3 regions of the Zafaria sp. Z1313 genome follow, and region 1 is predicted to be linked to each of the others. Evidence: predicted binding sites of a transcription regulator. Region 1 holds the regulator's gene; each other region holds the start of a gene.
The links. The regulator LexA, encoded in region 1, represses DNA repair genes until DNA is damaged. The targets are predictions, from matches to a motif close to TCGAACANNTGTTCGA.
Positions count from the first base shown of each region.

Region 1 (3,215 bases):
GCGCAAGCGCTGCCACGTCGTCGTGGAGCCACTCAACCGGGCCTCGGAGGCGCTGCAGCGCAGCCTCGAGGGCATTCCCAGCGGGCTCATGCCGCTCGGACTGAACGACGAGCAGGCCGCCGCCGTGGACCTGGTCCGCGAGGCGGCGCGGGTCGCGCTGTCCGACTCCAAGCCGCAGCAGGGGGAGGCCGTCGACGGAGGCAAGCAGCAGGCCCGCTCGCAGCTGCTCTACCTCCTGGAGATCTGCGAGCGGATGGCGTCCGCCCAGGACGCCAGGGAGGTCCTCTGGGCCTCGCGCCAGGGCGGCTTCGTCCCCGGCCAGGGCTACGTCCAGCCCGACGAATCGAGCCCCGCGACGCTGAACATCGCCCCGCTGGGCGTCGGCGGCCGCCTGCGGGAGGGCCTCTTCGACGGGCGCACCGTCGTGCTGACCTCGGCCACGCTGGCGGTGGGTTCCGCGTTCGAGCCCGTGGCCGGATCGCTCGGCCTGCTCGGCGAGGGGGCCCCGTCCTGGACCGGAATCGACGTCGGAAGCCCCTTCGACTACCCCAAGCAGGGCGTGCTCTATGTGGCCCGGCACCTGCCCCGGCCCTCACGCTCCCTCGCCCCGGAACTCCTGGACGAGCTCGAGGACCTCATCCGCGCCTCGGGGGGAGGGGCGCTCGCCCTCTTCTCCTCGCGGCGCGCCGCCGAGGAGGCCGCCGAGGCCTTGCGCCCGCGGCTCGACCAGGAGATCCTGTGCCAGGGGGAGTCCGGCATGGCCTCCCTCGTCCGCCGGTTCGCCGAGGAAGAGGACACGTGCCTCTTCGGCACGATGACGTTGTGGCAGGGGGTCGACGTGCCCGGGCCGTCCTGCCGGCTCGTCGTCATCGACCGGATCCCGTTTCCGCGACCGGACGATCCGCTCTCGACGGCGCGGAGCCGCGACGTCGCCCGGCGGGGAGGCAACGGCTTCATGGCCGTGTCCGCGAGCCATGCGGCCGTGCGGCTGGCGCAGGGTGCCGGTCGCCTCATCCGCTCGACCGGCGACCGGGGCGTCGTCGCCATGCTCGATCCGCGCCTGGCCACCGAGCGCTACGGGGCGTTCCTGCGCGCCTCGCTCCCGCCGATGTGGGCGACCACGGAGAAGGACACCGTCCTCGGCGCGCTCCGCCGCCTCGCGCCGGACGCGTCGTAGCGGACGCACCGTCCGGAACAGCCGTGGCCGGCGGCGCGCCGGAGCGGGGCCAACGCGACACACCGGTCCGGTCGTGCCGGCCCGGCGTGGCGTGGTCCGCGTTGAGAAGGCAGCCCGGCGTCCGGTGCCGCCCGGCCCTGGTTAGAGGGAGCGCATCACCGAGACGACCTTGCCCATGATGGTCGCGTGGTCACCCAGGATGGGCTCGTACTGCCGGTTCTGCGGCAGCAGCCACGTGTGGCCGTCGCGCTGCCTGAAGGTCTTCACCGTCGCCTCGTCGTCGAGCAGCGCCGCGACGATGTCGCCGTTGTCCGCGGTGTTCTGCCTCCGCACGACCACCCAGTCGCCGTCGCAGATCGCGGCCTCGACCATCGAATCGCCGCTGACCTTGAGCATAAAGAGCTCGCCGTGGCCCACGAGCTGCCGGGGCAGTGCCATGACGTCCTCCACCGTCTGGTCGGCGAGGATCGGACCGCCCGCGGCGATGCGCCCGACGAGCGGAACGAACGCCGTGTCGGCGGCCGAGGCGAGCTCCGAGACGGGCATCCCGTTGGCCGCCCGCAGGTCCGGCTGCTCCGGCGCCGGGCCCTCGGCGTCCGCATCGGTGAGGGTGAGGGGGACCAGGATCTCCATGGCGCGCGGCCGGCGGGGGTCCCGGCGGATGTAGCCCATCTTCTCGAGCTGGGCGAGCTGGTGGGTGACGCTCGAGAGGCTCGCGAGGCCCACCGTGTCGCCGATCTCGCGCATCGAGGGCGGATAGCCGTGCGCGCCGACGGCGCGCTGGATGGTCTCGAGGATCTTCTTCTGCCGGATCGTGAGGCTCTTCCGCGCGCTCCTGGGTGCCGGCGACTCTGCTGCGTTCATGGTGTGCCCCATCCTGTTGACCTCGTTCACGGCGGTGCCACTCGTCGGCGTCGGACCCAAAGCGTCGGTAGCGGCTGGTGCAGTGGTTCCCGTGAACCACCTATCCCAACGCTAGTGGAGCCCGAGGCCCATTTCAAAGATTTGTTCGAACGTGTCTCGACAAGCGTCGGTCAAGGGTGCTAAACAGGTATCAATCACTTTCGAAGCTATGTTCTAGATCGCTGATCCCAGGGCGAAGATTCGAAGACCTCCTCGAGAAAGGCACGACCATGGCACAGCCCGCCCTCGCCGCCGCTGCAGGAACCCCCATGATCCACGTCGCCTCGACGGGCACGCCCGGCGCCCGTACGGCGCCCTCCGGTGGATTGCGCCTGACCCGGCGCGGACGCTTCGTGCTCATCGGCCTGCCCGTCCTGCTCGTGGCGGCCGTGCTGCTCGTCGTCGCCGGCGTCTTCACGGCGCCCGCCATGGCCGCCGACGGCTCCACGGGAGAGCCGCTCCGGGCCGAACTGGTCACGACGATGGCGGGCGACACCCTGTGGGGGCTCGCCTCCGAGTTCGCCCCGGAGCGAGACCCGCGCTCCGTCATCCGCGAGATCACGGAGCTCAACGGCCTCACGAGCCAGACCATCCTCCCGGGGCAGCAGCTCTACGTCCCCACCGGCGGATAGGGCCCGGTCCGCCAGGGCGCGTCACGGGACGATCCGCGGCGGCATTGTTACCGGCCGGCGCCGCCGATTCCCGGGGCCGTGGCCGCGGAGAATAGACTGAATCGGTGACTGAACAGCTGGAGCGACTCGCCAACCTGCCGCTGCGGGAGAACCTTCGCGGCCTGCAGCCCTACGGGGCCCCGCAGCTGCACGTTCCCATCCAGCTCAACGTCAACGAGAACACCCATCCGGTCCCCGCCGAGGTCCAGGCCGCCATCGCGGCCGACGTCGCAGCGGCCGCCGCCGGGCTCAACCGCTACCCCGACCGGGAATTCACCGAGCTCCGGACTCGTCTTGCCGCCTACCTGGGCCACGGACTCGACGCGGAGAACATCTGGGCCGGCAACGGTTCCAACGAGGTGCTGCAGCAGATCCTCCAGGCCTTCGGAGGGCCGGGGCGCACCGTCATGGGATTCCCTCCCACCTATTCGATGTACCCGCTGCTCGCGAGCGGCACGGACACG
Region 1 covers NZ_JBNWUK010000013.1:41,734-44,948, reverse strand. Annotated here, with positions in the region: gene ACQ3I4_RS12130 (ATP-dependent DNA helicase) at 1-1,177, shown strand, start outside; gene lexA (transcriptional repressor LexA) at 1,319-2,041, opposite strand; gene ACQ3I4_RS12120 (LysM peptidoglycan-binding domain-containing protein) at 2,311-2,712, shown strand; gene ACQ3I4_RS12115 (histidinol-phosphate transaminase) at 2,817-3,215, shown strand, end outside.

Region 2 (3,215 bases), on a different contig from region 1:
CGCACTTCGCGATGGAGATCCACCTGCACCTGGCCGCGGCCTACCCGCGCGAGCCCTGGGTCGAGCACTTCGATTGGCTCGATCCGCTGTTCAACGAGCGCCTCGAGACCCGCGACGGCCGCATGATCGTCCCCGACCGCCCCGGCCTCGGCTTCACGTTCAGCGAGCAGGCCCGCGCCTGGACCACCGACACGGTCGAGTTCGGCACGCGCTGACCCCGAGCACCCCGGACAACGGCGGGGCGCGGCTCCCGGCGGCGCCCCGCCGTCGTCCTCCCTTCCCCGTATGACAACCTAGGATCCATGGCTTCGAATCTGACCACCCGGCTCGTCGAGACCCTGCGCGCGCGGATCGTCGAGGGCGAGATCGCGCCCGGCGACAAGCTCCCCAGCGAGAGCACGCTCATCGCAGAGCACGGCGTGAGCCGCACGGTCGTCCGCGAAGCGATCTCCAGGCTCCAGGTCGAGGGACTCGTCCATACTCGCCGCGGCTCCGGCAGCTTCGCCCTGACCCCGCCCCCCGAACCCGGGGCCAGCGGGACGCGGCCGGCGCGTTCCCTGGAGGAACGCCTCGAGCTCCTGGCCTACCGGGCGGCCATCGAGTCCGAGACCGCGGGACTGGCCGCCCGGCGCTCCACCGAGGCGGGGCTTCAGGCCCTCCGGCTCGAGCTCGAGGCCTTCGACGCCGCCGCGGACAGCCCGTCCGACGCGCTCGCCCACGACTTCGCCTTCCACCGCGGGATCGCGGCGGCCGCCGGCAACGCGTACCTGCTCGATGCCGTCGACGCGCTCGGAGCGCAGATGATCGCGATGCCGCGGCAACGCCTCGAGGGGGCGCCGACCGGCGGCCGACCCCCCGCCGCCGGGCGTACGGTGGGACCCGCGGACGGGCCGGCGACGAGGCACGCGAGCGTGGCGTCCGAGCACGCCGCGATCCTGGCCGCCTTGGAGGAAGGCGACGCCGCGGCCGCAGCCGCCGCCATGCGCACGCATCTGGCCAACTCGGGGCGGCGCCTGAAGGGATCGAGCGGGCTGTAGACCGAACGTGGCACGGAGAGAGCGCGGCAGCAGGGCGGTCACTTCGGCTCGGCCACCCCTGCATTCCCTCATTGGCCCTCCACAACGGTGATGGGAACATTCTTTCCCACAGTCTCGATGATTCTACCCATTCTGTCGTATGTGGGTTCTAGTGTTGTTGCATGTTCAGCTACCGTTTCTGGATCGAGGGCGCGGACCCGGCCACGCTCGGCGTAGACGAGGATCCCGCCGACACCGCCGCCGGCGCGCCCGAGGGCGCGGGTGAGGGCACGGCGGCGCGGATTCCGGTGGACGGGGTGTATCCGCTGCCCGGGATCGACCGGACGGTCGCGGGGTACCGCAACGGGCGGATCGTGGTCCTGGACGAGGACCGCTTCACGGCCACGCACGGCAGGATCCTCGCCACCGGGCTGGCCCGGGCCCGCGCGGCCGTGGAAGCCGAGACCGTGAAGGTCCTGGCGTTGACCGCGGACGCGTTCGCCCGCACCACGCCCGCCCCGGGCTGGGAGGCCTCGCTGGCCGGATCCGAGATCGCCGCGGCCACCGGACAGGACGAGGGCCCGGCCACCGGCCGGATCCACGAGGCCCTGCAGTTGCGCGGGGAGCGCCGGGCGAGCCTGCGGGCCCTGGAGGACGGACTCGTCAGCCCCGAACACGTGCGCACCATCCTGCGCGCCTGCGAGGGCCTCCAACCCCTCCCCGTCACCGCCCCCGCCCCCGGGGCCGGGGAACACGCGTGGGAGGCCTACCGCAGCGCCCGCGCCGCGGCCGGGGAGAAGGCCGCCCGGGCCAGGGACAGGATGGAGGCCGCGCTGCTCGCCCACGCCCCCGGGCGCCCCCCACGCCTGCTCGCGGCCAAGGCCCGCCGCCTGCGCCCGAGCCTGGACGAGGTCGCCCCGCCCGAACGCGCCCGCCGCGCGCAAAGACACCGCCGGACCTGGCTCGCCCCCGAGGACGACGGGATGTGCACCCTCGGGATCCGCCTCGACGCCGTCTCCGCCCACGCCATCCACGACCGCCTTCACCGCATCGCCCGCTCGATGCGCAACCAGCCCGGCGAAACGCGCACCATGGACCAGCTCCGCGCCGACGCCGCGACCGAGCTCCTCCTGTCCGGCACCGGCACCACCCCCGGCACCGCCGCGATCCGCCCCGAGATCATGATCATCCTGCCCCACACCGCCCTCACCGCCCTACCCCCCAACCACGACAACAACACCAACCCCGCCGGCCCTGGAGTCCAGGCGCCGCCGGGCGGGCTGGCCGGGAACGGGCTCGTGGCCGGATGCGCGGAACTGGCCGGCTACGGCCCGATCGACCTCGAGACCGCCCGCGCCTACGCCGCCCGCGCCCGGACCTGGGAACGGCTCTACGCCGCCCCCGACGGCACCTCCCTCGTCGCGATGGGCCGCAGCAGCTACCGGCCCACCAAGGACCAACGCCGCCTGATCGCCGCCCGCACACCCCTGTGCACCCACCCCGGCTGCACCCGCCCCGCCCTCCAATCCGACACCGACCACGTCACCGAATGGCAACACGGCGGAACCACCGACCTGGACAACCTCTCCCCCGCCTGCCCCAAACACCACACCTACAAGACCATCGGCGCCTGGCGCACCACCCTGCACCCCGACGGCACCACCACCCACACCTCACCCACCGGAACCACCTACACCACCACCCCCGCCATCCCCTGGACCACCACCCCAACCCCGGCCCCGACATCGGCGGCGGCACCACCGGCGTCGGCGACGGAGGGGACCTCAGCGGAGGCAGCGGCACCAGCGTCCGGGACACCATCGACACCAACGGCATCAGCACCAGCGCCGACGTCATCGGCATTACCCGCGACAACGGAGCCGGTCGAACCCTCGGAGAACGCCAATCACCACGACGCCGACGCCGACGACGGGCCCGGGCTCCGCCACGACGAACACGACATCGCCCCGCTACGCCAAGCCATCAACGACAACCCCGCCAAACTCCCCGACACCCCTCCACCGGACCAGACGCCACCACCCGCCACGGCGTCGATCCCCGGCACCACGACCTCCTCGACACAGCCGAATCCCGACGTCACCGGCGGCGCGACTCCGCCGACCGAGACTCCGGCCGAAACCCCGACGGACGCCGGCGCCGACGCGCCGTACACGCCGCCAACCCCCGAGGAGCCACCCT
Region 2 covers NZ_JBNWUK010000004.1:39,195-42,409, forward strand. Annotated here, with positions in the region: gene ACQ3I4_RS05985 (L-talarate/galactarate dehydratase) at 1-215, shown strand, start outside; gene ACQ3I4_RS05990 (FadR/GntR family transcriptional regulator) at 303-1,037, shown strand; gene ACQ3I4_RS05995 (DUF222 domain-containing protein) at 1,199-3,215, shown strand, end outside.
Region 2: ACQ3I4_RS05995 (DUF222 domain-containing protein) is a predicted target of LexA. The motif match lies at 1,173-1,188, and genes of this name have one in related genera.

Region 3 (3,215 bases), on a different contig from region 1:
TGAGATCCACGAGCAGGTCCAGCTGGCGCTCGGAACCGACCCGCTCGGCGAAGCCGCGCAGTTCCGGCTTCTCGGCGAGCGCGGCGCGGAACCCGGAGGCGGAGAACCGCCACAGCTGCTTGGCGATGTCGTCGATCTCGGCGTTCTCGAACCCCAGCACGAGCCCGGCGTCGCGCACCGCGCCGCGGGCCCGGTAGCCGTTCTGCATGCTCATCAGGGTCACGCGTTCGCGCCCGAAGCGCTCGAAGATCCGCCGGTAGACCGCGTGCCGTTCCGCGCTCTCGACGTCGATGTCGATGTCGGGAAGGGTCGAGCGGTCCAGGGAGAGGAAGCGCTCGAAGAGCAGATCGTGGGCCAGGGGGTTCACGTGGCTGACGCCGAGCAGGTAGTTGACCAGGCTCGAGGCCCCGGACCCGCGGGCGGCGGCGCGGACGCCCATCGCGGCGATCATCGAGGAGACCTCGGCCACCGTGAGGAAGTAGGAGCAGAAGCCGAGCGAGGCGATGGTGTCCAGCTCCGTCGCGAGGCGCCCGCGCAGCCGGGTGTCCCCGCCGTCGGGGAACAGCCGCGTGATGCCGGCCTCGCAGCGCGCGGCGAGCTCGCGCGCGGGGTCCCCCGTGATGCCGATGACGCGGGCCTCGGGGACCACGGGGATCCCCCAGCCGGCGTCGCCCACGGGGTCCATGCGGCAGTGGTCGGCCAGCCGGGCGGTCTCCGCGAGCAGCTCGGCCGCGAGCCCGGCGCCGCCTCCGGCCTCGCGGGCCACCTCGCCGGCCAGCCGGTGCATCTGGGCCGGTTCCTTGAGCCAGCCCTGGCCGTTGGGCTGGAGGTCGTCGAGGGCCTCGAGCGTGCTCAGCGCCCGGGCGGCGTCGAGCACGTCGGCGGTGGCCGCCCCGTCGGGCTCCGCGTAGCGCACCGCGTTGCCCAGCACGGCCGGGACGCCGCAGTCCCGGGCGGCGCGGACCATGCGGACGGCGTGCGCCGTGCTGAGCCTGGCGCCGGGGCGGTTCACGTGGGTGACGGCCTCCACGGCGAGCGCGCCGGGGGGCAGGACCGCCCGCCAGCGCTCCAGCAGCTGCCGCGCCTGCCCGTAGCCGCGGCGCAGGCAGGCCTGGCCGACGTCGGACTGCGGACCCAGGAGGACCGTCAGCGCCGCCCCGGCCCGCGGGTCCTGAGCCCCTCCCGCCCGATCCGCTCCGGCGTCGCCGACCGGTCCGGCGGCCCAGCGGGCCAGCTCCCCGGGCGTGACCCCGACGGGCCGGGAGGCGCCGCGCCCGCCCGAGGTGGTCCCGGCGTGGGCCGCCGAGACGAGCCGGCACAACGCGGTGTAGCCCGCGCCGCCGTCGTTCCCACGGGCCAGGACGACGACGCGCCCCGCGCCGGGTCCGAGCACGGCGAGGTCGACGCCGACGACCGGGTCGATCCCGTGGCGGAGGCAGGCCTTGAAGTGCTTGGGGATCCCGTACAGGCCGTCGCGGTCGGTGCAGGCCAGGGCGTCCGCCCCGGCCGCGGCGGCCGCGCGGACGAGCTCGTCCGGCCAGGAGACCCCGTAGCGGGCGCTGAAGGCGGAGGAGACGTGCAGGTGGGTGAAGCTCACGCGCTCTCTTTCAACGCATCGTGGATCATGACCAGGCGCCAGCGCCCGGTCTCGGCGTGGCGGGAGAGGTCGAAGGTGCGCAGCGGCCCCCGCCCCGCCAGCCGCGCCTGGATCCGCCACATCTCGTGGTCCACCAGCCCCGGCCCGCGGCCGCGTTCGGCGCGCAGCTCCTCGGCCCACCACTTGCGGCGCTCGAACCAGCGCAGCGGCTCGGCGGCCACGAGGTACTCGCGCCCTTCCCAGCGCAGCCGCAGCGGCAGGCCGGACGTGGTGCAGTCGACGTCGATGGATCGGGTGAACAGGCCCATCCGGGAAACCTCCTGGGACCAGGCGCCGGTTGTGAGCCCCGGCACGAGGGGGTGAGGGAAGTTTGCGCTTCGGGAAGCGGAAGCGGTCACTCCATTGTATTCGAATCTATGTTCGATGCAATCGAGCGTAGGGGACGCTTCCGACACTTCGGCATCACCGGTACCGTCGGGGCATGGATACTCCGCCAGAGGCACCCGCCGCTCCCCCGTTGGTCACCGCGATCACGCTCGGCGTCCGCGACGTCGGGGCCTCCCGCGCGTTCTACGTCGAGGGGCTCGGTTTCGAGGAGGCGGGCCACGTGCCCGGTGAGATCGCGTTCGTCCGCTCGGGGCACGGGCAGGTGCTCGCCCTGTGGAACGTGGCGAGCATGCCCTCGGAGTACGGGGACGTCGGACACGGAGCCCAGGCCCCGCCGGTCTCCCTGGGCCACAACGCCGCCAGCGCCGATGCGGTCCGGGCCCACTACGAGCGCGCCCTGGCCGCGGGAGCCCGGCCCGTGACGCCGCCGGAGACGCGGTCCTGGGGAGGAACGAGCGCCTGCGTGGCCGACCCGGACGGCTTCCGCTGGGACTTCGTGCACAATCCCGCGTTCACCGTCGACGAGACCGGACGGGTGCGCCTCGAAGCCGACGGCTGAACCGAGGGGCGGCTAGGTGGTCGGCTCGAGCGGCTCGAGCAGTTCGGGCCCGTCGTTGCGGACGTTGCCTACGGCCGGGCCGACCTCGTCGAGCCGCCAGCCGGACGCCACGCCGTAGGCCCCGCCGCGCACCGCGTCCACGAGGGCCGGGGCGTCCCGGTTCCCGGGGTCCAGCCAGTCGCCCAGGACGTCCCGGCGCAGCGGGATCGGCAACCGGTCGTGCAGCTCCGCGAGCCCGCGCAGCACCGGCTCCTCCGCGTCCGCGGGCGGCGCCGCCGTCGTCAGGATGGAGGTCGACAGCAGCCAGCGGCCGGGATCGTCCTCCGCCTTGGCGGGGTCTTTCCACCACTCGTAGAGGCCGGCGAAGTAGATGAGCGAGCCGTCCCGGGGCCTCACGTAGTGGGGGCGCTTGGCACGGCTCCCACCGGCAGGGGCCTTCCACTCGTAGTAGCCCTCGGCGGGGACGGCGCAGCGGCGGGACTTCACCGCGGAGCGGAACGTGGGCTTCTCCGCCACCGTCTCGCTGCGGGCGTTGAAGGCCCGGACGCCGACCTTCGGGTCCTTGGCCCATCCCGGCACGAGCCCCCACGAGGCCACGTGGATCTGCCGCACGGGCGAGGATTTGACGAGGCGCTCCAGCACGATCGGCACGTCGGTGGTCGGGGCGATGTT
Region 3 covers NZ_JBNWUK010000001.1:698,961-702,175, forward strand. Annotated here, with positions in the region: gene ACQ3I4_RS03185 (DNA polymerase III subunit alpha) at 1-1,597, opposite strand, end outside; gene ACQ3I4_RS03190 (DUF6504 family protein) at 1,594-1,905, opposite strand; gene ACQ3I4_RS03195 (VOC family protein) at 2,079-2,543, shown strand; gene ACQ3I4_RS03200 (SOS response-associated peptidase) at 2,556-3,215, opposite strand, start outside.
Region 3: ACQ3I4_RS03190 (DUF6504 family protein) is a predicted target of LexA. The motif match lies at 2,006-2,021, and genes of this name have one in related genera.